4 regions of the Prosthecodimorpha staleyi genome follow, and region 3 is predicted to be linked to each of the others. Evidence: predicted binding sites of a transcription regulator. Region 3 holds the regulator's gene; each other region holds the start of a gene.
The links. The regulator PhoB, encoded in region 3, activates phosphate uptake and scavenging genes when phosphate is short. The targets are predictions, from matches to a motif close to TGTCATNNANCTGTCAT.
Positions count from the first base shown of each region.

Region 1 (5,349 bases), on a different contig from region 3:
GCCGATCGTGATCGACTATGACGATCTGGAATTCCCGCAGACCGGCGCGCGACTCGGCGAGATCGACTACGAGGCCTTCCTGGCCGGCGGCGATCCCGACTACGACTGGCAGATGCCGGCCGACGAGTGGGATGCCATCTCGCTCAACTACACTTCCGGCACCACCGGCAACCCGAAAGGCGTCGTCTACCATCATCGCGGTGCCGCGCTGCTTGCGCAGGGCAACGTGATCACCGCCTCGATGCGCAAGCATCCGGTCTATCTCTGGACCCTGCCGATGTTCCACTGCAACGGCTGGTGCTTCACCTGGTCGCTGTCGGTGGTCGCCGGCACCCATGTCTGCCTGCGCTGGGTGCGGGCCGGCGCGATCTGGGAGGCGCTTGCCGAACATGGCGTGACGCATCTGTGCGGCGCGCCGATCGTCATGTCGACGCTGCTCAACGCGCCCGCCGCAGAGAAGCGCACGCTCTCCAACACCGTCGAATTCTACACCGCCGCCGCGCCGCCGCCGGAGGCGGTGCTCGCCGCCATGGCCGAGGCCGGCTTCAACGTGACCCATCTCTACGGGCTGACGGAAACCTACGGCCCCGCAGTGGTCAACGACTGGAAATCCGAGTGGGACGCGCTCGACGGCGCCGCCCGGGCCGGCAAGAAGGCGCGTCAGGGCGTGCGCTATGCCGCGCTCGAGGCGCTCACCGTGATGGATCCCGAGACCATGACCCCCGTTCCGGCCGACGGCCAGACCATGGGCGAGGTCATGTTCCGCGGCAACGTCGTGATGAAGGGCTACCTCCGCAACAAGAAGGCGACCGACGACGCCTTCGCGGGCGGCTGGTTCCATTCCGGCGATCTCGGCGTGATCCATCCCGACGGCTACATCCAGCTGAAGGACCGCTCCAAGGACATCATCATCTCCGGTGGCGAGAACATCTCGTCGATCGAGGTCGAGGACGCGCTCTACAAGCATCCGGCCGTGCAGGCCGCCGCCGTCGTGGCGCGCCCGGACGAGAAATGGGGCGAGACGCCCTGCGCCTTCGTCGAACTGAAGCCGAATGCGGAGACCACCGCCGACGACATCATGCAGTGGTGCCGGCAGCATCTCGCCGCCTTCAAATGCCCGCGCACGGTGGTGTTCACCGAACTGCCCAAGACCTCCACCGGCAAGGTGCAGAAGTTCCGCCTGCGCGAGATGGCCAAGGCCTTGTGACGCATCGCGGCGGGGCGGTCGCGGGCCTGGCCGCAACCGATCGCCCCTCTGCCCGGCGCCGCAGGATCGATATCCAGACCCACGCTGCGGCTCCGCCGGGCCGCCGCTGCGGATCGGTGGCGCCGGCCGTATCGCGCCGCTGGCCGTGGGTTGTCGTCCGTTCGCCGGTCATCGCTGCGCGAAGAGCGCACGCCCGGTGACCGTTCGAGACGTCGGCATGGCTCCGACGGCCCATGCCTCGACGGGCCCGTCAAATCGCCATCCGCTGACGGCGACCACAGGCTCGCATCCGGCGGCGATCCGGCCCCGCGCTGCCCGTTGACATGACGACGCACAGCCGCTCCGGAGGGCCCGGCCGGCAATGACCGGACAACGCTCCGCAAACGGCCGCGCATGATCTCTCGGTCAGAGAGCTGCGAACGATCCTGATGATGGTTCGAACGTTCGATCGATGAGGGTTGAAGCGTTCACAATGCCCTGATCGCACCGAGCAGGTCCCAAGGGCCCGACCGCCGAGAGAACAGGTGTACCCGAACGGAGGGATGAGCCGCCCAAGACCGGGATGCCGGCCGTATACGGCCCTCGCCTGCACCGACCACGAGCCCGGCGATCCTCGCCGTCCGGGCTCGACACTGCGTCCTGAAGGAATTGTTCCGCTTTGACCCGACCTTCGGATTGACCGAGCGATCGTCCGGTTCAGAGCCTTCAGGATTCGATATCGGGCAACCGACGGTCGCCGATCGGCATCGTCAGTGGACCGTGACGCCGATCCTCAGTCGATTGATTTCATCCTTCAGCAGCAGCTTGCGCCGCTTGAGGTCCGCGATTTCCAGGGAATCGGAGCTGGGATGGGTCATGGCGTCGCGCAATTCGGTCTCAAGAGCCTGATGGCGGCGCTTCAACTCTGCAAGATGCGATTCGATGGACATGCTGTAAGCCTCCCATGTTCGCAGGACTTGACGAAGCGAGCATGACACAACGCGTCAGGCCCGCAAGGTTGGATGTGGGGTTTTTTCGCCGGCGCACCACCCCGTCCCCGAAAATTCGTGGTTCACGAATCGCTAACGTCGCGGCGCCCTGGCTGGCGCGATCGGAGTCCCCTTTTTTCAACGGCCGGGTTATGATGTTTCATATGTCGAGCCGCCTCCCAGAAGGGGACGCGGTGGGCCGCCGCACCGGTTCCGTGGATCTGTGACACGGGCGCCGGCCGAGCCGGCGGCCGGATCGGCAGGAGCGCCGGACGGCCCGACTTCTCGCGCCGTCCGAAGGGGTTGGCAGGCACGGAAGACCGGAAAGACGCGGCGCGCAGATGACCGACGAGGAAGAAGAGGATGTCCGCCGGGAACTCGGGCGGCTCCGGCAGGAACACCGCGATCTCGACACGGCCATCGATGCCCTGGTGGTGACCGCCCGCGGCGACCATCTCACCATTCAGCGGCTCAAGAAGCGCAAGCTGTCGATCCGGGATCGCATCCAGCACCTTGAGGATCGGCTGGTTCCGGACATCATCGCCTGAGGACGGGCGATCGCCGGCCGGCCTCGGTCCCGAACGGCATCCGGGACCGGCAGCGCGACCTCGGGGGCCTGTTCGCCCACCGCGGCGCCTTGCCGCCACTTCGGCGATTGTCTATAGAGCGCGCTTTCCGGGCCTTGGGGCCTTTCGGGGGTGACGATGGCCGAGAAAGCGCCGCCCGTGGCGATCATCATGGGCAGTCAATCCGACTGGGATTGCATGCGCCACACGGCCGAGACGCTCGACGCGCTCGGCATCGCCCATCACGCCCGGATCGTCTCCGCCCATCGGACTCCGGACCGCCTCTATCGCTTCGCCAAGGGCGCCAAGCAGGCCGGCTACAAGGTGATCATCGCCGGGGCCGGGGGCGCCGCCCACCTGCCCGGCATGACCGCCGCGCTGACGCCGCTGCCGGTCTTCGGCGTTCCGGTCGAATCCCGCGTCCTGAAGGGCGTCGACAGCCTGCATTCCATCGTCCAGATGCCGGCCGGCATCCCCGTCGGCACGCTGGCGATCGGCAAGGCCGGCGCCGTGAATGCCGCGCTTCTGGCTGCGGCCGTGCTGGCGCTCGGCGACGAGGCACTGGCGGATCGGCTCGATGCCTGGCGCGCCCGCCAGACCGAAGCCGTCGCCGATCTGCCGGTCGACCTCGCATGACCCGCCCGGCCGCATCTGCCGGCGCCCTCCGGATCGGTATTCTCGGTGGCGGGCAGCTCGGTCGCATGATGGCCTTGGCGGCCGCACGCCTGGGCATCGCCACCCGCATCCTGTGCCCCGACCCGAAGAGCCCGGCCTTCGACGTGACCTCCGACATCGTGGTCGCCGACTACGAAGACGAGGCCGCGCTGACCCGCTTCGCCGAGGGCCTGGATGCCGTCACCTACGAGTTCGAGAATGTTCCGGCCGCCACCGCTGCCTTCCTGGCTGCGCGCGTCCCGGTCCGCCCCGGTACCCGGGCACTCGCCATCGCGCAGGACCGTCTGCCGGAGAAGACCTTCCTGGCCGAATGCGGCATCCCGACCGCTCCGTTCCGGGCCGTCGACGACCGCCCCGGGCTCGAGGCCGCGCTCGGCGAGATCGGCTATCCGGCCGTTCTGAAGACGCGGCGCATGGGCTACGACGGCAAGGGCCAAGCCAAGATCGCTCGCCCCGAGGATGCCGACGCGGCCTTCGCGGCGATGAAGGGCGCACCCGCAATTCTCGAGGGCTGGGTGCCCTTCTCGCGCGAGATCTCGGTCCTGACCGTGCGCGGTCTCGACGGCAGCCTCGCCTCGTTCGACATCCCGGAGAACGAGCACCGCGACCATATTCTCAAGTATTCGCGCGTGCCGGCGCGGCTCAATGCCGGCACAGCGGCGGGAGCGCGCGCCATCGGCGAGACCGTGGCGGCGCAGCTCGACTATGTCGGCGTGCTGGCGGTCGAGCTCTTCGTGGTCGAGGCCGATGGCCGGGAGCGGCTGGTCGCCAACGAGATCGCGCCGCGGGTGCACAATTCCGGCCATTGGACCGAGACCGCCTGCGTCGTCTCGCAGTTCGAGGCGCATATGCGCGCGGTCGCCGGCCTGCCGATCGGCGATCTTGCCCGCCATTCCGACGTGGTGATGGAGAATCTGATCGGCGACGATGTGGCCCGCATGGCGGCGATTCTCGCCGAACCGGGCGCCAGCCTGCATCTCTACGGCAAGCACGAGGTGCGGGCCGGCCGCAAGATGGGCCACGTCAACCGCATCGCGCCGCGCCGGTGACCCGCCCAAGGCCGGGGCGGCTCGGCCGGTCGTTAATGCCGGTGGACAGAGCCGGCGGACTCTGGTAGCAAGTCCTGGATTTCGAGCGACGCGAAAGCGGCGCCGGGACGTCTATTACCGAGCAATTGGCCCTCAACGGTCCTTTGCCCGAATGACAGCCCAACGAAATCGGCAACCCGGTGCCAGACCCGAGACACCCGCCGGATCGACGGCGGGCGGCGATCGCGGGTGACCGGCGGAACGAAACCCGTTCCCGAAGCGACTTCTGACCGGTGCGGCTCGCCGCCGCTCTGGCAAAGGCGTCCGGCCGGTTTTCCGGCGGGTCGCGACCATTCAACCGCGTCCTGATCGGGTCACCGCTCGGGATGGAAACGATCACGGTCCCGCCGGGACCGAGCAAAGACAAGGGATCCGACGCGTGCAGGTTCTCGTTCGCGACAACAATGTCGACCAGGCTCTGAAGGCGCTGAAGAAGAAGATGCAGCGTGAGGGCATCTTCCGTGAGATGAAGCTCCGCGGCCATTACGAGAAGCCCTCCGAGAAGAAGGCCCGCGAGCGGGCCGAGGCGGTTCGTCGCGCGCGCAAGCTGGCCCGCAAGCGCGCCCAGCGCGAAGGCCTGATCCCCGGCAAGCCGGCCGTCACCCCGGCTCCGGGCAAGCGCTGACGCCGCAAGGCCGGCACATCATCGGACCGGCATGGACCATGCCGGCCGAACGCTCGGCGTTCCGATGTCGTCGGCACGGCGGCCATTCAGACACGCCGATGGGCGTGCGGGCGGGCGTCAGGCTGATGTCCGTTTCGCATCCGAGTCGTGGCAGCGCCTTGCCGCTGCGATTTGGTCATGGCGACACCGCGGCGCGTCCCCTATCGATCTTGGCCGCGCC
Region 1 is NZ_JAHHZF010000002.1:470,312-475,660, forward strand. It holds gene KL771_RS05190 (acyl-CoA synthetase) at 1-1,207, shown strand, start outside; gene KL771_RS05195 (YdcH family protein) at 1,957-2,136, opposite strand; gene KL771_RS05200 (YdcH family protein) at 2,517-2,723, shown strand; gene purE (5-(carboxyamino)imidazole ribonucleotide mutase) at 2,880-3,377, shown strand; gene KL771_RS05210 (5-(carboxyamino)imidazole ribonucleotide synthase) at 3,374-4,465, shown strand; gene rpsU (30S ribosomal protein S21) at 4,884-5,129, shown strand.
Region 1: a site for PhoB is predicted at 2,167-2,183, ahead of KL771_RS05195 (YdcH family protein). Genes of this name have one in related genera too.

Region 2 (5,349 bases), on a different contig from region 3:
CCGGTGCTGAAGATCGCCCCGTCGCAGCTGCGCGTGATCACCCCCGACGTGGGCGGCGGCTTCGGCATCAAGACCTTCGTGTTCAGCGAGTATCCGCTGGTGCTGGTCGCCGCCAAGCGGCTCGGCCGCCCGGTCAAGTGGGTCGGCGACCGGACCGAGCATTTCATCGGCGACGCGCAGGGCCGCGACAACATCACGACCGGCGAACTGGCGCTCGACGCGGATGGCCGCATCATCGGCTACCGGGTCGACCTGACCGCCAATATGGGCGCCTATCTCAACCAGTACGGCCCCTTCATCCCCTGGGTCGGCGTGACCATGTCGACCGGGCTCTACGACATCCCGGCCCTCGCCGTGTCGGTCAGGGGCGTCTACACCAACACCCTGCCGGTTGATGCCTATCGGGGCGCCGGCCGCCCGGAGGCCGCCTACCTGATCGAACGGCTGATGGATGTCGCCGCGCACGATCTGGGGCTCACGCCGGAGGAATTCCGGCGGCGCAACTTCGTCGCCGCCCTGCCCTACACCACCGCCACCGGCCGCAGCTACGATACCGGCGACTTCGCCGGCCATATGGACGCCGGACTCGCGGCTGCGGACTATGCGGGCTTCCCGGCCCGCCTCGCCGCCTCGAAGGCGGCCGGCAAGATCCGCGGCATCGGCTTCGCCACCTATATCGAGGCCTGCGCCTTCCCGGGCAGCGAGGAGGCCAATGTCGTCCTCAATCCGGACGGCGGCGTCACGCTGTTCATCGGCACCCAGACCAACGGCCAGGGCCACGCCACCGCCTATGGTCAGATCATCGCCGGCTATCTCGGCATCGACATCGCTAAGGTGAAGACCGTGCAGGGCGATACCGACCTCGTCGCCAATGGCGGCGGCACCGGCGGCTCGCGCTCGATCCCGCTCGGCGCGGCCTCGGTCGACATCGCCGCCAAGGTGCTGGTCGAGAAGATCAAGGAACTGGCGGCGACCGAGCTGGAGACTTCGGCGGGCGACCTCGAACTGGTCGACGGCGCGGTCCGCATCGTCGGCACCGACCGCTCGATCTCGCTCGCCGACGTGGCCCGCGCCGCGCCCGACGAGGACAGCCGCAAGGGCTACGGCAGGTTCGTCCAGGACGAATGCACCTATCCCAACGGCACCCATGTCTGCGAGGTCGAGATCGACCCGGAGACCGGCAAGACGGACGTGCTCGGCTACACGATCGTCGACGATTTCGGCGTCACCGTGAACCCGCTCCTGCTCGCCGGCCAGGTCCATGGCGGCGTCGTGCAGGGGCTCGGCCAGGCTCTGATCGAGAACACGGTCTACGACGAATCCGGCCAGCTGCTGACCGCCTCGTTCATGGACTACGGCATGCCGCGCGCCGACGACGTGCCCTCGATCGCCTTCCAGACCCGCAACATCCCGTCGACCACCAACATGCTCGGCATCAAGGGCGCCGGCGAGGCCGGCACGATCGGCGCCACGCCGGCGGTGGCCAATGCGGTCAACGACGCCCTCTGGCGCGCCTACGGCATCCGCCATGTCGACATGCCACTGACGCCGCTCAAGGTCTGGGAGGCGATCCGCGCCGCCGGCTGAGCCGGCGGGGTTCGATCGAAACCGGCGGGTCCCGCCGGGCTCCGCTCGCATCCGGTCGACCGGACGAACGGACAATCTGCCGATCTGCACGGGGGCCGCGGCGAACGCGGCCTTCGTCCTATCCGGGGTCCGGGCGACCGCAGGCGCCACGCCATTGCCGCCGTCATGGCCGTCCGGAGCACGCGCCTATCGCGCCGGCCGCCGATTCGGGAACGGAACATGCGTCACGGCGGGATGCGGCCATGTCCGCAGGGCACTCGCGCCGGCTGCGAATTTGTCGCACAATCCGCAGTGCCACGGATGCAGCGCCTGCGCCGTCCGACCTCGCCTGCCCCCACGGCCTCAGCGCCCCGAACGAGAAGACCGGTCGAGACCGGCCCGGATGTGCCCGCCCGATGAACCCGCTCCTTGGAATCACGTTCAAGCTCGTCTCGACGCTGGTCTTCGCCGGCATGCTGATCTCGATCAAGCTGGTCGCGGACCGCGTGCCGCCGGGCGAGATCGTGTTTTTCCGCTCCTTCTTCGCGCTGATCCCGGTCCTGATCTACCTGCGCTTCCAGGGACCGCTGGGTCCGCTCCTGTTCACCGAGCGGCCGGTCGGCCACATGGTCCGCTCGCTCTACGGCGTCACCTCAATGTTCCTGTGGTTCGGAGCCCTGCAGCTGCTGCCGGTCGCCGACGCGCTGGCGATCAGCTACGGCGCGCCGCTGCTGACGGTCGCGCTGGCCGCGGTCCTGCTCGGCGAACAGGTGCGCATCTACCGCTGGACCGCCGTGGTGGTCGGCTTCGGCGGCGTGCTGGTCATGCTGGCGCCCCATCTCGGCGACCTCAGCCACATCTTCAGCGACGGTGCCGCCTTCGGCGCCATGCTGGCGCTGATCTCGACCGTGTTCACCGCCCTCGCCGGCACCCAGGTGCGCCGCCTGACCATGACCGAGAAGACCGGCGCGATCGTGATCTACTTTTCCCTCGGCTGCACGCTGTTCTCCTTCGCGACGATTCCGTTCGGCTGGGTCCGGCCATCCGCCTTCGATCTGGCCTGCCTGATCGCATCGGGGCTGTTCGGCGGCATCGGGCAGCTCCTGATGACGCAGAGCTACCGCTATGCGCATGCCTCGCTGGTCGCGCCGCTCGAATATTCCTCCATGCTGTGGGCCGTGATCTACGGCGCCTGGCTGTTCGGCGAGGTCCCCGGGATCAGCGTCGTGATCGGCTCGGTCATCGTGATCGGCGCGGGCGTGTTCATCGTACTGCGCGAGAGGGCGCTCGGCCGCTCGCCGGAGGAGATCCGCAAGCCCGGCCTGCCGGGCGGCGCCTGAGCGCGCATCCGCGACCCGACCGTCATCGCCCTGTCGTCGCGGTCTGCTTCGCCGGACTGCCCCGCCCGTCCGCGGAGTGCTAAACCGGAGGCGCGATTCGATGCCGGAGGATACGGCCGCCGTGGCCATGACCATCCCGCCACCCGCCAACGACCGGGCCCCGGCCCGCATCGGTCCGGGTGCCCTGGTGCTCGTCGTCGGGCCGTCGGGTGCCGGCAAGGACACGCTGATCGCCGGCGCGCGCGCGCTGCTCGCCGGCGACGAGCGCGTCGTCTTTCCGCGCCGGATCGTGACCCGGCCGCCCGATGCGACCGAGGACAACGACACGCTCGACGAGGCCGAATTCGACATCCTGGTCCGGCTCGACCGCGCCGCCCTGTGGTGGCGCGCCCATGGCCTGGGCTATGCGCTGCCGCGGTCCATCGACGAGGCGATCGGAGAAGGCCGCGTCGTGGTCGCCAATGTCTCGCGCCGCGTGGTCGCCGACGCGCTCGCCCGCTATGCCCGGGTGACGGTGGTCTTCGTCACCGCGCCGCCCGAGGTGCTGGCCGCTCGGATCGCCGCGCGCGGCCGGGAAAGCGGCGCCGCGATCGCGGAGCGCCTGGCCCGATCGAGCGAGGCGCTGCCGGCGGTGCCGTCACTGGTGGTGATCCAGAATGTCGGCGATCCGGACGACGGCGCGCAGCGGCTGGCCGACGTGATCGGCGACCTCGCGACCGCGACGCGCTGACCGCGCGCCCGGAGCCGGACCCGTTCAGAGCACGAGATTGAACAGGTCGATGCCCAGCCGGGCATTGATGGCGCGAAACAGCACTTGCGCCCGCTCCAGCACCTCCGGCGGGATCTCCTCCGGCCAGCGCGTCTGCCAGACATAGGCGACCCGGCGCGCGACATCGGCCCGCCAGCCGTCGGGCAACTGGATCTGCTGGCGGGTCGCCGCCGCGACGATCTGGTCGACCAGGGCGCCCTGGCGCCGGTCGGCATCTTCGAGCACGAAGTCCTGGCCGAGCAGTTCGGCGACCATCGGCACGATTACGCCTTCGCCGAAGACATCCTCGATATCGACATGCGTCGCCCCGATCGCCTCGGAGACGGTCAGCACGCCGCTGCCGGCATGCTGGAGCAAGGCGGACGCGTTGAGCGGGATCCGCCGCCGGGCGCCCTCGCCGTCGTCGAGCAGCACCAGCGTCTGGGTCTCGGCCGTGGAGAAAAGCGCCGAGATCGGCGCCATCAGGCGCGTACCGCCGCAGGCCGTGACCTGGACATCCTCGGGGATCGCGTCGAAACCGGCCGCGCGGCACAGCACGGCGAGAATTTGCAGATAGATGTGGTGGCCGATGTCTTCGACCAGCACATTCTTGGGCGCCCTGAACAGAGCCTGCATGACATTGTAGCCGGCGGCGGCCTGCAGCGCGAAGGTCGTTTCCCGGTCCGCCGGCCAGCCGTCGGACACCACCCGAGAATGCCCGGTCTCGTCTTCGAACACCGGCGACACGCGATGCAGGTTCTTCGGATCGATCAGGAACGGAGAATGGGTCGAGTACAGGAGCGTGTTGTTCTCCGAAAGCTTGTCGAAGAACGAGATCAACTTCTGCTGGGCGGTCGGATGCAGGTTGAGACCCGGCTCGTCGAGCAGGAGAACGGCGTTCTTGTGGCCCTCGTCGGATTCGAACAGGAACACCAGATAGAAGGAGAAGAACCACTGGAACCCTTTCGAACGGGACTCCAGTTCGATCTCGACGCCCGGGCGCTTGTCGTCGGACACCCAGATGCGGAAATAGTCGCCGTCGGCGTCGTAACGGATGCGGTAGCGCCGCTGGCCAAACCAGTCGGCGAAGCCGTCGGTGATGCTGAGCGAGGCCGAGTTCAGCTTCAGGGACCGCAGTTCCTTGCGCTCCTGGTCGCGCCGGATCATCTCGTCCGTGACCCGGTCGCCGCGATTGCGTGCCAGCGCCGCCTCGCCGCCGCCGAGTTCGGAGATCTCCTGCGGATTGAGGCCGACATGCTTGAACAGCGCATGGATGGTGCGGGTGCGCGGCTCGTTCGGATGCTTGGCGAAGTCCTCCAGGAAGCGCGGCAGATAGATGGCGCTTTCCAGGATGCCGTAATTCTCGAAATAGATGAACACCGGCAGTTCGGCGATGATGGCGGCTTCCAACTGGCTCTGCACGGGCCGGCTCGAGGCCTTGCCGAGAATATCGTCGATGCTGTTGATCAACTGGGAGACGATGTCGCTCGCCAGCGGGTTCATCTTCAGGTTGGCTTCCGCCCGGAGCTGATTCAGAATCGCAATACCCGGTTCCGACTTCAGATCCCGGATCGGAACCAAAATGTCCTTCTTGGCGACCGCCCAGGCCGACAATTCCGTCCGTAGCTGCTGCGTCTGCATCTCGCGATCGAAGGACGGCGTCACCAGCCGGCGCGCGGCCTTGGCGAAGGTATC
Region 2 is NZ_JAHHZF010000005.1:370,492-375,840, forward strand. It holds gene KL771_RS12300 (xanthine dehydrogenase family protein molybdopterin-binding subunit) at 1-1,587, shown strand, start outside; gene KL771_RS12305 (DMT family transporter) at 1,983-2,906, shown strand; gene phnN (phosphonate metabolism protein/1,5-bisphosphokinase (PRPP-forming) PhnN) at 3,034-3,636, shown strand; gene KL771_RS12315 (ATP-dependent nuclease) at 3,661-5,349, opposite strand, start outside.
Region 2: a site for PhoB is predicted at 2,927-2,943, ahead of phnN (phosphonate metabolism protein/1,5-bisphosphokinase (PRPP-forming) PhnN). Genes of this name have one in related genera too.

Region 3 (5,349 bases):
GCCGACCATCATCATCGCCAGCCGTGCGGCTCTGAAGGCCGTGCCGCCGTCGATCCGCGAGGCCGCTCTCGGCATCGGCGCCTCCAAGCAGCAGGCCGTGTTCCACCACGTGCTTCCGCTGGCCATGCCGGGCATCATGACCGGTACGATCATCGGCATGGCGCATGCCCTGGGCGAGACCGCGCCGCTCTTGATGATCGGCATGATCGCCTTCATCGTCGACGTTCCGACCAGCGTGGTCGAGGCCGCCACGGTGCTGCCGGTTCAGGTCTTCCTCTGGGCCGACCTGCCCGAAATCGCCTTCCAGGCGAAGACTGCCGCCGCCATCCTGGTCCTGCTCGGCTTTCTGTTCGTGATGAACGGCCTGGCGATCGTGGTGCGCAAGAGGTTCGAACGCCGCTGGTGAGTGGCCGCCCGCAAACGGCACTGCCGACCGGAGACTGAAGTGATGGACATCATGGCCGACAACGTGACGAGTGCGACGATCGAGCGAAAGCCGAAGGTCGTGGCCCGCGACGTGAACGTCTACTACGGCGAGAAGCATGCGCTGAAGAGCGTCTCGATCGACATTCCCGAAAAGAGCGTGACGGCCTTCATCGGGCCGTCGGGCTGCGGCAAGTCGACCTTTCTGCGCTGCATCAATCGCATGAACGATACCATCTCGGCGGCCCGCATCGAGGGCAAGATCGAGATCGACGGCAAGGACATCTACGATCCGGCGCTCGACGTGGTCCAGTTGCGCGCCCGGGTCGGCATGGTGTTCCAGAAGCCGAATCCGTTCCCGAAGTCGATCTACGAGAATGTCGTCTACGGCCCGCGCATCCACGGCATCGCCCGTTCGAAGTCGGATCTCGACGAGATCGTGGTGTCGAGCCTGCAGAAGGCCGGGCTCTACGAGGAGGTCAAGGATCGTCTCGACGATTCCGGGACGAGCCTCTCCGGCGGCCAGCAGCAGCGCCTGTGCATCGCCCGGGCGATCGCGGTTGGTCCCGAAGTGATCCTGATGGACGAGCCCTGCTCGGCGCTCGATCCGATCGCCACCGCGCGCATCGAGGAACTGATCGACGAACTGCGCTCGAACTTCACGATCATCATCGTGACCCACTCGATGCAGCAGGCCGCCCGCGTCTCGCAGAAGACCGCCTTCTTCCATCTCGGCGTGCTCGTCGAGGAGGGGCCGACGGACCAGATCTTCACCAAGCCGCGCGACAAGCGCACCCAAGATTACATCACCGGCCGCTTCGGCTGACACCACCCGAGGATCTGCCCACATGGCCGAACATACCGTTCGCTCCTACGACCAGGAATTGAAGATGCTGGCCGGCAAGATCGCCGAGATGGGCGGCCTCGCCGAGGGGCTGGTCGCCGACAGCGTCACCGCCCTTGTCCGCATGGACACCGTTCTTGCCCAGAAAGTGATCCTGACCGATGCACGGCTCGACCGGCTGCAGCGCGAGGTCGAGGAGAAGGCGATCCTGATCATCGCCAAGCGCCAGCCGATGGCGATGGACCTGCGCGAGATCGTTGCGGCGCTGCGCATCTCGAACGACCTGGAACGGGTCGGCGACATGGCCAAGAATATCGGCAAGCGCGTCATCGCCATCAACACCAACTTCGGCGCCAAGAAGCTGGTCATCGGCGTCGAGCACTTGGCCGACATCGCCCTCGAGCAGTTGAAGGACGTGCTCGACGCCTTCACGGCGCGTGACGACGAGCGGGCCCTGCAGGTGCGCAAACGCGACGACGAGATCGACGCGCTCTACACCTCGCTGTTCCGCGAACTCCTCACCTATATGATGGAAGATCCGCGCAACATCACGATCTGCACGCATCTTCTGTTCTGCGCCAAGAATATCGAGCGGATCGGCGATCACGCGACCAATATCGCCGAAACCGTCCACTATGTGGTCACCGGCGAACAGCTGGTCGAGGATCGTCCGAAGGGCGACACCTCGCATCTGGTCAACGTCGAACCGGCCGATTGACGGCGCCGACGCGCCAGGATGACGGACGGCCTTCGGCGGCCCGTCATCCCGGTCGCCCGTCATCCCGGCGGCCCGATATCCCGGCGGCCCGATATCCCGGCGGCCGGCCGCGAGACCGAGGGGGCGGGCTCGCGGCCGGGCCGGCGGTCGGCCGCGGGGGGGCGGCCATGCCGGATCCCCGCGCTGAACGCCATAGGCGCGCCGGTCAGGCCGCGTGCGGACGGGCAGGCGCAGACGGGTCGGTAGGGTTGCCGCATTCCTTTGCAGAGACAGGCGACGTCCGATCGGTCTGGCAAACCGCGGCGCAGCTGGCCTCGATCGGCATCCGCGGATGTCGTCTTGACAATTCTTGACTGCGCAAGGCCGCAAAGGACCGACGCTGCTTGCTCGGGGCCGCCTTGCCTTGGGAGACCCTTTCGCATGGCCCGCGTTCTGATCGTCGAGGACGAAGAACCCCTGAGCATGCTGCTGCGCTACAATCTCGAAGCCGAAGGCTATTCGGTCGAGACCTGCGCGCGGGGTGACGAGGCCGATACCCGCCTGAAGGAGACGACGCCGGATCTGCTCCTGCTCGACTGGATGCTGCCGGGCCTGTCCGGGATCGAGCTGTGCCGGCGCCTGCGCAACCGTCCAGAGACCGAGCGGCTGCCGATCATCATGCTGACGGCGCGCGGCGAGGAATCCGAGCGGGTGCGCGGGCTGGCGACCGGGGCCGACGACTATGTCGTGAAACCCTTCTCGGTACCGGAACTGATGGCGCGCGTCCGCGCGATGCTGCGCCGCTCCAAGCCGGAACTGATCTCGACCCTGCTCAAGGCCGGCGACCTGGAACTCGACAAGGAGACCCACCGCGTTCGCCGCGGCGGACGCGAGATCCATCTCGGCCCGACCGAGTTCCGCCTGCTCGAATTCCTGATGTCCTCGCCGGGCCGCGTCTTCTCGCGCGAGCAACTGCTCGACGGCGTCTGGGGCCGGGACGTCTATGTCGACGAGCGTACCGTCGATGTCCATGTCGGCCGCCTGCGCAAGGCGATCAACCGCGGCCGCGAGAAGGACCCGATCCGCACCGTCCGCGGCGCCGGCTACGCCTTCGACGACCAATTCACCGCGGTGGCACAATAGGACATCGTCCGCAGAGGGCCCGCCATCGCGGCCGATGCCGCGAGAACGGCCGATCTGGCGGCAATCCGTTGCCCGTCAGGCCGCCCAGGATGCCGGCTGCCGGGCGTGCGGCCGCGTTCGATGCCGCCGGCATGCGCCGTGTCGCCGATGCGCCCGGTCCGATTCGGTTCCTCCGCGCCTGTCGAAAAAGCGGCCGCCTTCGCAGGAAGGCGGCCGCAAGGCGCGCAGTCTGGGAGGGAGTACGCAGCACAGGCGGTGTGCGGCCGGGTCCTTCTCGTCCCCGGCCGCCGATGGGTGAATTCAGGCGGCGCCGGCGATGCGGCGGTCGGTCCGGCGGCGGTCGGCAACCGGCTGATAGGCCATCCGGGCATGGTAGCCGCAATAGGGAATGCCGGCTTCGGAGCGACGGGCGCAGAAGTGGAAGCCGTCGCTGCCCGGATCGCCGACCGGCCATTTGCAGGTCTGCTCGGTGAGTTGCAAGATCGAGGCGTTGCTGATCAGGGGCGCGTCCGACAAGGAATAGACTTTCGGCTGGGCGGACGGCAGCGGCCGGGCCGCCGGCACGATATCGGCCTTCAGGGCGGTGGCGCCGATGGTGATCGGCGTCGGGGCGGTCGGCCGGTGCGGCCGGGGCGGCGGCGCCGCGACGGGCTTCTTCGGACGCTGGGCGGTCTGCGGGGCGGGTGCCTTGGCACGGCCCGACAGGCCGAGACGGTGAACCTTGCCGATCACCGCATTGCGGGTGACGCCGCCCAGTTCCGCCGCGATCTGGCTGGCGCTCAGACCGTCGGACCAGAGCTTCTTGAGAAGTTCGACCCGTTCGTCTGTCCAGGAAATCATCGTCGCTCCTCGTTCTTTCTGTTTTCGGACGTCAGAATCCGCTACCATCCGGGCGCGAGCCCGCCGATGGTCGACGTGACGCTTTGACTGGGAACAACTCGCAGACCGCTCGGTCGCCGCACGAGATGTCGTGTTTAATGACCGTTAACCTACACCACCCCTAGACTCTGCATCAACCGCTCTGGGGCAGTGAGTTGGGGATCGTTGGGGCGTTTTCCCCAGGTGAGTCCGATTTGCCACAGATTCTCTGTGGGAAATACGCGTTAGTACCGGGATTTCTCGTGTGAAATCAGAGTTGCCGGCGAATTGACGCTGCGGTGAGACTGCCGAACCTGTCAGATTCATGTCGACGGTGCCGCGCCGTTGACAGAACTGCTCGAAAAACCGCATAATTCCCGTATATCCGACGTGCCGCCGAAGAGGCGGCACGTTTCGTTTCGGGCCTTGCCCGGCACCGATGCGCCCTTGCTGCGCAACCGGTGGCGGGCGGGCGGGCGGAGCCGGATGCGACCGTGCCGCAGGACCGAGGGTCGCGGCGCCCCGAATGCTGAAAGGAACATACCATGAGCCAGTCCGCACTCTACGCCACCTTCGCTCGGGCGGACGTGGCGTTCGAGCGAGGCGAGGGCTCTTGGCTCTATACGGCCGACGGCGATGCCTATCTCGACATGATGGGCGGCGTTGCGGTCAACGCGCTCGGCCATGCCCATCCGCGTCTCGTCGCCGCGCTCAAGGCGCAGGCGGAAAAGCTCTGGCATGTCTCCAACGTGTTCCGGATTCCGGAGCAGGAGGCGGTCGCCGAAAAGCTTGCCGGCCTCACCTTCGCCGACCGCGTCTTCTTCTGCAATTCGGGCGCCGAGGCGCTCGAATGCGCCATCAAGACGGCGCGGCGCTATCATTTTGTCAACGGCCGGCCGGAACGGGTGCGGATCGTGACCTTCGAAGGGGCCTTCCACGGCCGTACGCTGGCCACCCTCGCGGCCGGCGGCCAGGAGAAATATCTGGAGGGCTTCGGCCCGAAGGCGGGCGGCTTCGACCAGGTCCCGTTCGGCGACCGGGAGGCGCTCGACGCCATCATCGGGCCGGAGACGGCCGCGATCCTGGTCGAGCCGATCCAGGGCGAGAGCGGCGTCCGCCCGGTCGAGCCGCAGATGCTGCGCCATCTGCGCGACCTGTGCGACCGGCATGGCCTGCTCCTGATATTCGACGAGGTTCAGACCGGCATGGGCCGGACCGGCAAGCTGTTCGCCCACGAATGGGCCGGCGTGACCCCCGATGTGATGGCGGTCGCCAAGGGCATCGGTGGCGGCTTCCCGCTCGGTGCCTGTCTGGCGACCGAGGCGGCGGCGGCCGGCATGACCGCCGGCACGCATGGCTCGACCTTCGGCGGCAACCTGCTCGC
Region 3 is NZ_JAHHZF010000011.1:224,437-229,785, reverse strand. It holds gene pstA (phosphate ABC transporter permease PstA) at 1-406, shown strand, start outside; gene pstB (phosphate ABC transporter ATP-binding protein PstB) at 458-1,249, shown strand; gene phoU (phosphate signaling complex protein PhoU) at 1,272-1,985, shown strand; gene phoB (phosphate regulon transcriptional regulator PhoB) at 2,406-3,107, shown strand; gene KL771_RS21670 (GcrA family cell cycle regulator) at 3,408-3,944, opposite strand; gene KL771_RS21665 (aspartate aminotransferase family protein) at 4,511-5,349, shown strand, end outside.

Region 4 (5,349 bases), on a different contig from region 3:
CTGACCTGCGGCCTCGCCGACGCGCCCTTCATGGAATTCCCGTTCGATCCGCCGGAATGGTCGCTCGACCGGCGCGATTTTCCGATGCGGGCGCCCCTGGAGATCGATGCCGACGGCTTCGTGGTGCTGTCGGACCGGCCCGGGATGGGCTACGAACTGGATGAAGACCGGCTCGCGGCGACCCGCATCGGCTGACCGCCGGCCGGCGACCCCGAGGATCCCGCATGGACCGTCGCTGGCTGCCGCTCAATGCGCTCCGGGCCTTCGAGGCCGCCGGGCGCCACCGCAGCTTCACCGCCGCCGCCCAGTCGCTGATGGTGACGCAATCCGCCGTCAGCCGCCACGTCATCGGACTGGAGGACCTGCTCGGCATCCAGCTGTTCGAACGCAAGCCGCACCAGCTTGCGCTGACCGATGCCGGCCGCCGCATCCTGCCGGTGGTGACGCGCTCCTTCGACCGCATCGACGAGGTGCTGGAGGAGGTGCGCGCCGACAAGGGCACGCCGCGCCGCGCGCTCAAGGTGCTGCTGCCGCACACCTTCGCCCACCAGCTGGCGATCCCGATGCTGAAGGATTTCCGTGCTGAGCATCCCGATATCGGCATCGACCTCGACAGCCGCACCGTCGCCGGGCCGATGGAGCGCAGCGCCGATGTGGCGGTGGTCTATTCCGAGCCGAAGGTCACCGACCGGGTGCTCGACCTCTTGTGGATGGTGCGCCTGACCATCCTGTGCCACCCGGACGTGGCCGCGACCGTCCGGCCGGGCGATCTCGCCGGCTTCCTGGCCGCCCACGACCTCCTGCATGTCCGGCTCGACGAGCGGCCGAAGACCTATCTCTGGGACATGTTCGCCCGCTCGGCCGGCTGCCCGGACCTGAAGACCGACCGCGGCCTCGTCTTCGACACCGCCCAGATGGCCGCCGGCTACGCCATGGCGGGCGAGGGCCTCGCCCTGGTCGATCCCCTGCTGTTCCGCGAGGAGATCGCCAGCGGCCGCCTCGTCCGCCCGGTCGATCTGATGATCGACGACGGCTACGGCTACTATCTCGCCACCGACCCGGACGACCTCGGCGAGACGGCCGTCTCGATCTTCCGCTCCTGGCTGATCCGCCGCTTCTCCGCGCCACCCTTCTCCACCGGCAGCAAGGCCATGCCGGACGGCACCGCACCCTGATCCGGTTCGCTGCGCCGGCATCGCCGGCGACCCGTCACCCCTGAAACGCGAAGGCCGCGCGGCACCCGTCCGCGCGGCCTCTGCTCGCGTTCGACGCGCTCACTTGGCGGCGAGCAGATCCTTGACTTCGAGGAGGACGAACTCGTTGTCGTCCGCCTTGTTCGGCTCGCGACCGGCCGAGAAGGGAAGATTGTTGTCGTTGCCGACCACGATCAGGCCGGCCGCGGCGTCGACCACGTCGACATTCTCGATGGTCACGAAGGGCATGGCGAGCTTGCCACCCCGGCCGCCCTGGCGGGCGAGTTCCCGGGGGTCCTGGATGGCGAGCAGGTCGATGTCGCCGATCTTGCGCACCAGGCCGCCGACATTGGCGTCGGAGAACTCGACCTTCACGATGCGCTTGTACTTGGCCACGTCCTCGAAGCAGTCGGGCTTCTTCTCACCGGCCGGGCAGGCCTTGTCGGCGGTGCCTTCGCCATTGTCGCGCTCGATGATCAGGCCGGTGGTGGCGTCGATCATGTTGAAGTCGCCGATGGCGTTGCCGTTGGCGGCCAGCTGGTACTTCCAGGACCGGCCGGTCCACTTCTCGCCCTGCACGTCGAATTCGAGCACGCGCAGCACTTCCTTGCCGTCGACGGTCTCGAAGGCCTTCTTGCCTTCGTCCCAGATCGGGCCTTCCAACAGCGCATAAAGGAACTTGCCGTCCGGCGACTGGGCCATGCCCTCGAAGCCCTTGGAGCGGCGCACCTGGAAGGCGACCGGGGCACCCGGCATGGCCGGGGTGGTGACCGAATAGTGGTCCGGCGACTTCACGACCTTGCCGTCGACTTCCGTCTCGAACACCGCCTCGACCTTGCCGTTGGCGTCGGTGCGGACGAGATACGGGCCGAGTTCCTCGCCGATCCACAGCTTGCCGGCGATCGGCTGGATCGACTCGATGTCGAAGTCGGCGCCGGTCAGATAGCGCTCGCGGGTCGCCTCGTTCATGATCCGGAACGGAACCTTCTTGTCCGGGTCGGTCAGGAAGGTGGTGGCGGTGCGCTCGACCTTGCCGCCCGCGAAGTCGATCTTCAGCCGGTGCACCATCAGGGCGGCGTCGGGCGAGTTGCCCTTGGAGCCGAAGCCGTTGTCGGTCAGGACGAGATACTCGCCGTTGCCGAGCGAGCGGACGCCCGAGAAGCCCTGCACGGCCTGGCCCTTGAAGGGCAGCGAGAGGCCGGTCGGACGGATGCCGGACTTGCCCATGATCGAGCCGATCGCGTCGGTGCGGCGGCCGCCCTGCGTGTACTTCGCGGAGGTCTTGAGATCCTCCGGCGCATCGGCCGGGGCGTCGACGAAGCTCGCCGCCGGCAGGACGGCGTGGCCCATCAGGGTGGCCTTGAAGGACTTCGGCTCGCCATCGGCGAGGGCTGCGGTGGCGAGCGTCAGGCTCGCGAGGATCGCGGCGAGGCAGGTGCGCATGGCAGTCTCCCGGAGTGGTCGATCGGATCGAAGTCGGTGCGCCACCTTTCCCCGCATGGGATGACGGCCGTACGAAACCCCGCCGTCAGATTGATGACAGCTTCGACCATGACGGCGGCGGACAAGTCCCGTCGCAATTTCGTTCGGATCGCAGGCCAAGGGTCTGGCATCCTGACCCTCTGATTCTCCCCGGATTTTCGCCTTGGCCTCCGCCTATCGCTCCGTCGCCGCACTGCTCGTGTCGGTGTTCCTGCTCCTGTCGGGCAACGGCCTTCTGTTGACCATCATCCCGCTCGGCGCGCGGGCGCATGGCCATAGCGAGATCGAGATCGGCTTCCTCGGCTCGGCTTATTTCGTCGGCATGCTGATCGGCGCGGTGATCAACCCGGCCGCAGTGCGCCGCTCCGGCCACGCGCGCGCCTATACGGCCTCCGTGGCGCTGGCCGTGATCGCGACGCTCGGCTTCGCAGTGTTCCATCAGGCCTGGGCCTGGATCCTGTTCCGCGGCGTGCTCGGCTTCTGCTTCGCGGGCCTCTATGCGACGGTCGAGAGCTGGCTGCAGGGCAAGTCCGAGAATGCGGTGCGCGGCCGGGTGCTGGCCGCCTACAGCGTCGTGCAATATGCCGGCTGGGCGGTCGGCAACCAGCTGATCGGCCTCGACGAGCCGACCTCCTTCACGCTTTTCTCCGGCGCCGCGGCCCTCCTCGCCGCCGCCATATTGCCGGTCATGATCACCAACGAGGATCCGCCCGAGCGGCCGTCTTCGCCCGAACTGCCGCTGCGCTGGCTGTGGCGCACCAGCCCGATCGGCGTCATCGGGGTCTTTCTGATCGGCGCCGCCAACGGCCCGTTCTGGAGCCTGACGCCGATCTACGCCGCCGGCATCGGACTCAGCTCCGGCGAGGTCGGCACCTTCATGACCATGCTGACGATCGGCTCGGCCCTCCTGCAGATCCCGATCGGGCGCCTGTCCGATCGCACCGACCGGCGCGCCGTGCTGGTCGGACTGGTCGTCGCAACGGGCCTGATCGAGGTGTTCCTCGCCGCCGCCGGCCCCCTGCCCCGCCTGGTGCTCTACGGCGTCGGGTTGGCGATCGGCTCGGTGCTGGCGACGCAATACTATGTCCTGGTCTCGCATGTGAACGACCGCAGCGGGCCGGAGCGCGCGGTCGGCGTCGCCGCGGTCCTGCTGCTCGCCTATTGCGTCGGCGCCATCGCCGGGCCGGTCACGGCCGGATATGCCATGTCGAAACTCGGTCCGGGCGGCCTCCATGTCCACAATGCGGTGGTGCACGCCGTGCTGGCGGCCTATGTGATCTGGCGCATGCTGGCGGCCTCCCGACCGCCTGCGACCGTCTCGGCCGCCCCAGCGCGGTCGCCCAATTGAGGATGCTTGCATGACCCGGGCCGCGCTCGTCGGTTCCCTGATGGCGCTTACCGCCGGCATCCTGTGGAGCTTCGGCGTCCTCACAGTGCGCTTCGCCACGGAGTCCGACCCGTTCCAGTATCTGGTCTGGCGCGGCATCGGCGTGCTGATCGCCATGGAGACGATTTCGTTGGTCGGCGGCCAGGGCCTCCTCTTGCCGCGCTTCCTGAAGAGCGACGGGCTCGGCATCCTGGCCGCCGCCGGTCTGGTGCTGGCCGCCGTCGCCTTCATCTTCGCGCTGAAGTCGACCACGGTCGCCGCTGCGGTGTTCTTCTCGTCGACCGCGCCGCTGCAGACGGCGATCCTCGCCCGGATCGTGCTCGGCGAGCGGCTCGGGCTGGTCGGCACCGCCGCCATCCTGATCGGGCTGGCCGGCCTCGTCGTCATGGTCGGCGGCGAACTCGGCTCGGGCAGCCTCGCCGGCAATCTCGGCGGCCTGCTGTCGGCCTTCGGCTTCGCCGTCTATGCGGTCTGCGTCCGGGTCGGCAAGGGGCGCGACTGGGCGCCGGTGCTGTCGGGCTACGGGCTCCTGACCCTGGTCGTCTGCGTTGCCACCACGCTCGTCAACGGGCGACCGCTCGTCGTGCCGCCCTTCGACGCCGCCATGGCGCTGATCCACGGCGCGGTCCTGATCGGCATCGGCACGATCCTGTTCAACCGCGCGGCCCGAGTCGTGCCCGCTGTCGGCCTGACCGTGCTGGCCCAGACCGAGACCGTCTTCGCGCCGCTCTGGGTCTATCTGGTGCTCGCCGAGACGCCGCGCACATCGAGCCTGATCGGCGGTGCGCTGATCCTCGCCGCGATCCTGCTGCGCGCCCTCGCCCCCGCCAAGGACCCCGTCCCGGCTCTCGGCAGCGGGCCGACCTGACACGGATCGGGCCGGCCGTCTTGGCCGCCCTCGAAACCGGACAAGGTTCCCACCGGCGCTGCCTATGCCGACAGGGCGACGCCCCCCGCTCCGCCGCCCGCTCCAGGCGGGCGACGAGGGTCTCGACCGGCAGCGGCAGGCGGCCGTGGCCGGAGCGCAGGAACTCGACCAGTGCCATCTCGGCACGGCTGAGGCGGCCGTTGCGGCCCATGCGGGCGACCAGCCAGTCGACCTCGCCGTCGCTCAGCCGTTCGGCCTCCTCGATGGCGCGCGCCCGACGGGCATTGGTTTCGCGATGGGCGGTCTCGACCTTGTCGCCGAGGCTCTGCGTCAAACCCTCGATCAGGTTGCCGATCCCGGTCAGGCCATCGACGAAGCGATCGAGAAAGCTCGCGCCGTCGTCGGGAGCATCGAGCCAG
Region 4 is NZ_JAHHZF010000001.1:230,208-235,556, forward strand. It holds gene KL771_RS00960 (mandelate racemase/muconate lactonizing enzyme family protein) at 1-195, shown strand, start outside; gene KL771_RS00965 (LysR substrate-binding domain-containing protein) at 225-1,175, shown strand; gene KL771_RS00970 (esterase-like activity of phytase family protein) at 1,275-2,636, opposite strand; gene KL771_RS00975 (MFS transporter) at 2,839-4,023, shown strand; gene KL771_RS00980 (DMT family transporter) at 4,034-4,930, shown strand.
Region 4: a site for PhoB is predicted at 2,719-2,735, ahead of KL771_RS00970 (esterase-like activity of phytase family protein). Genes of this name have one in related genera too.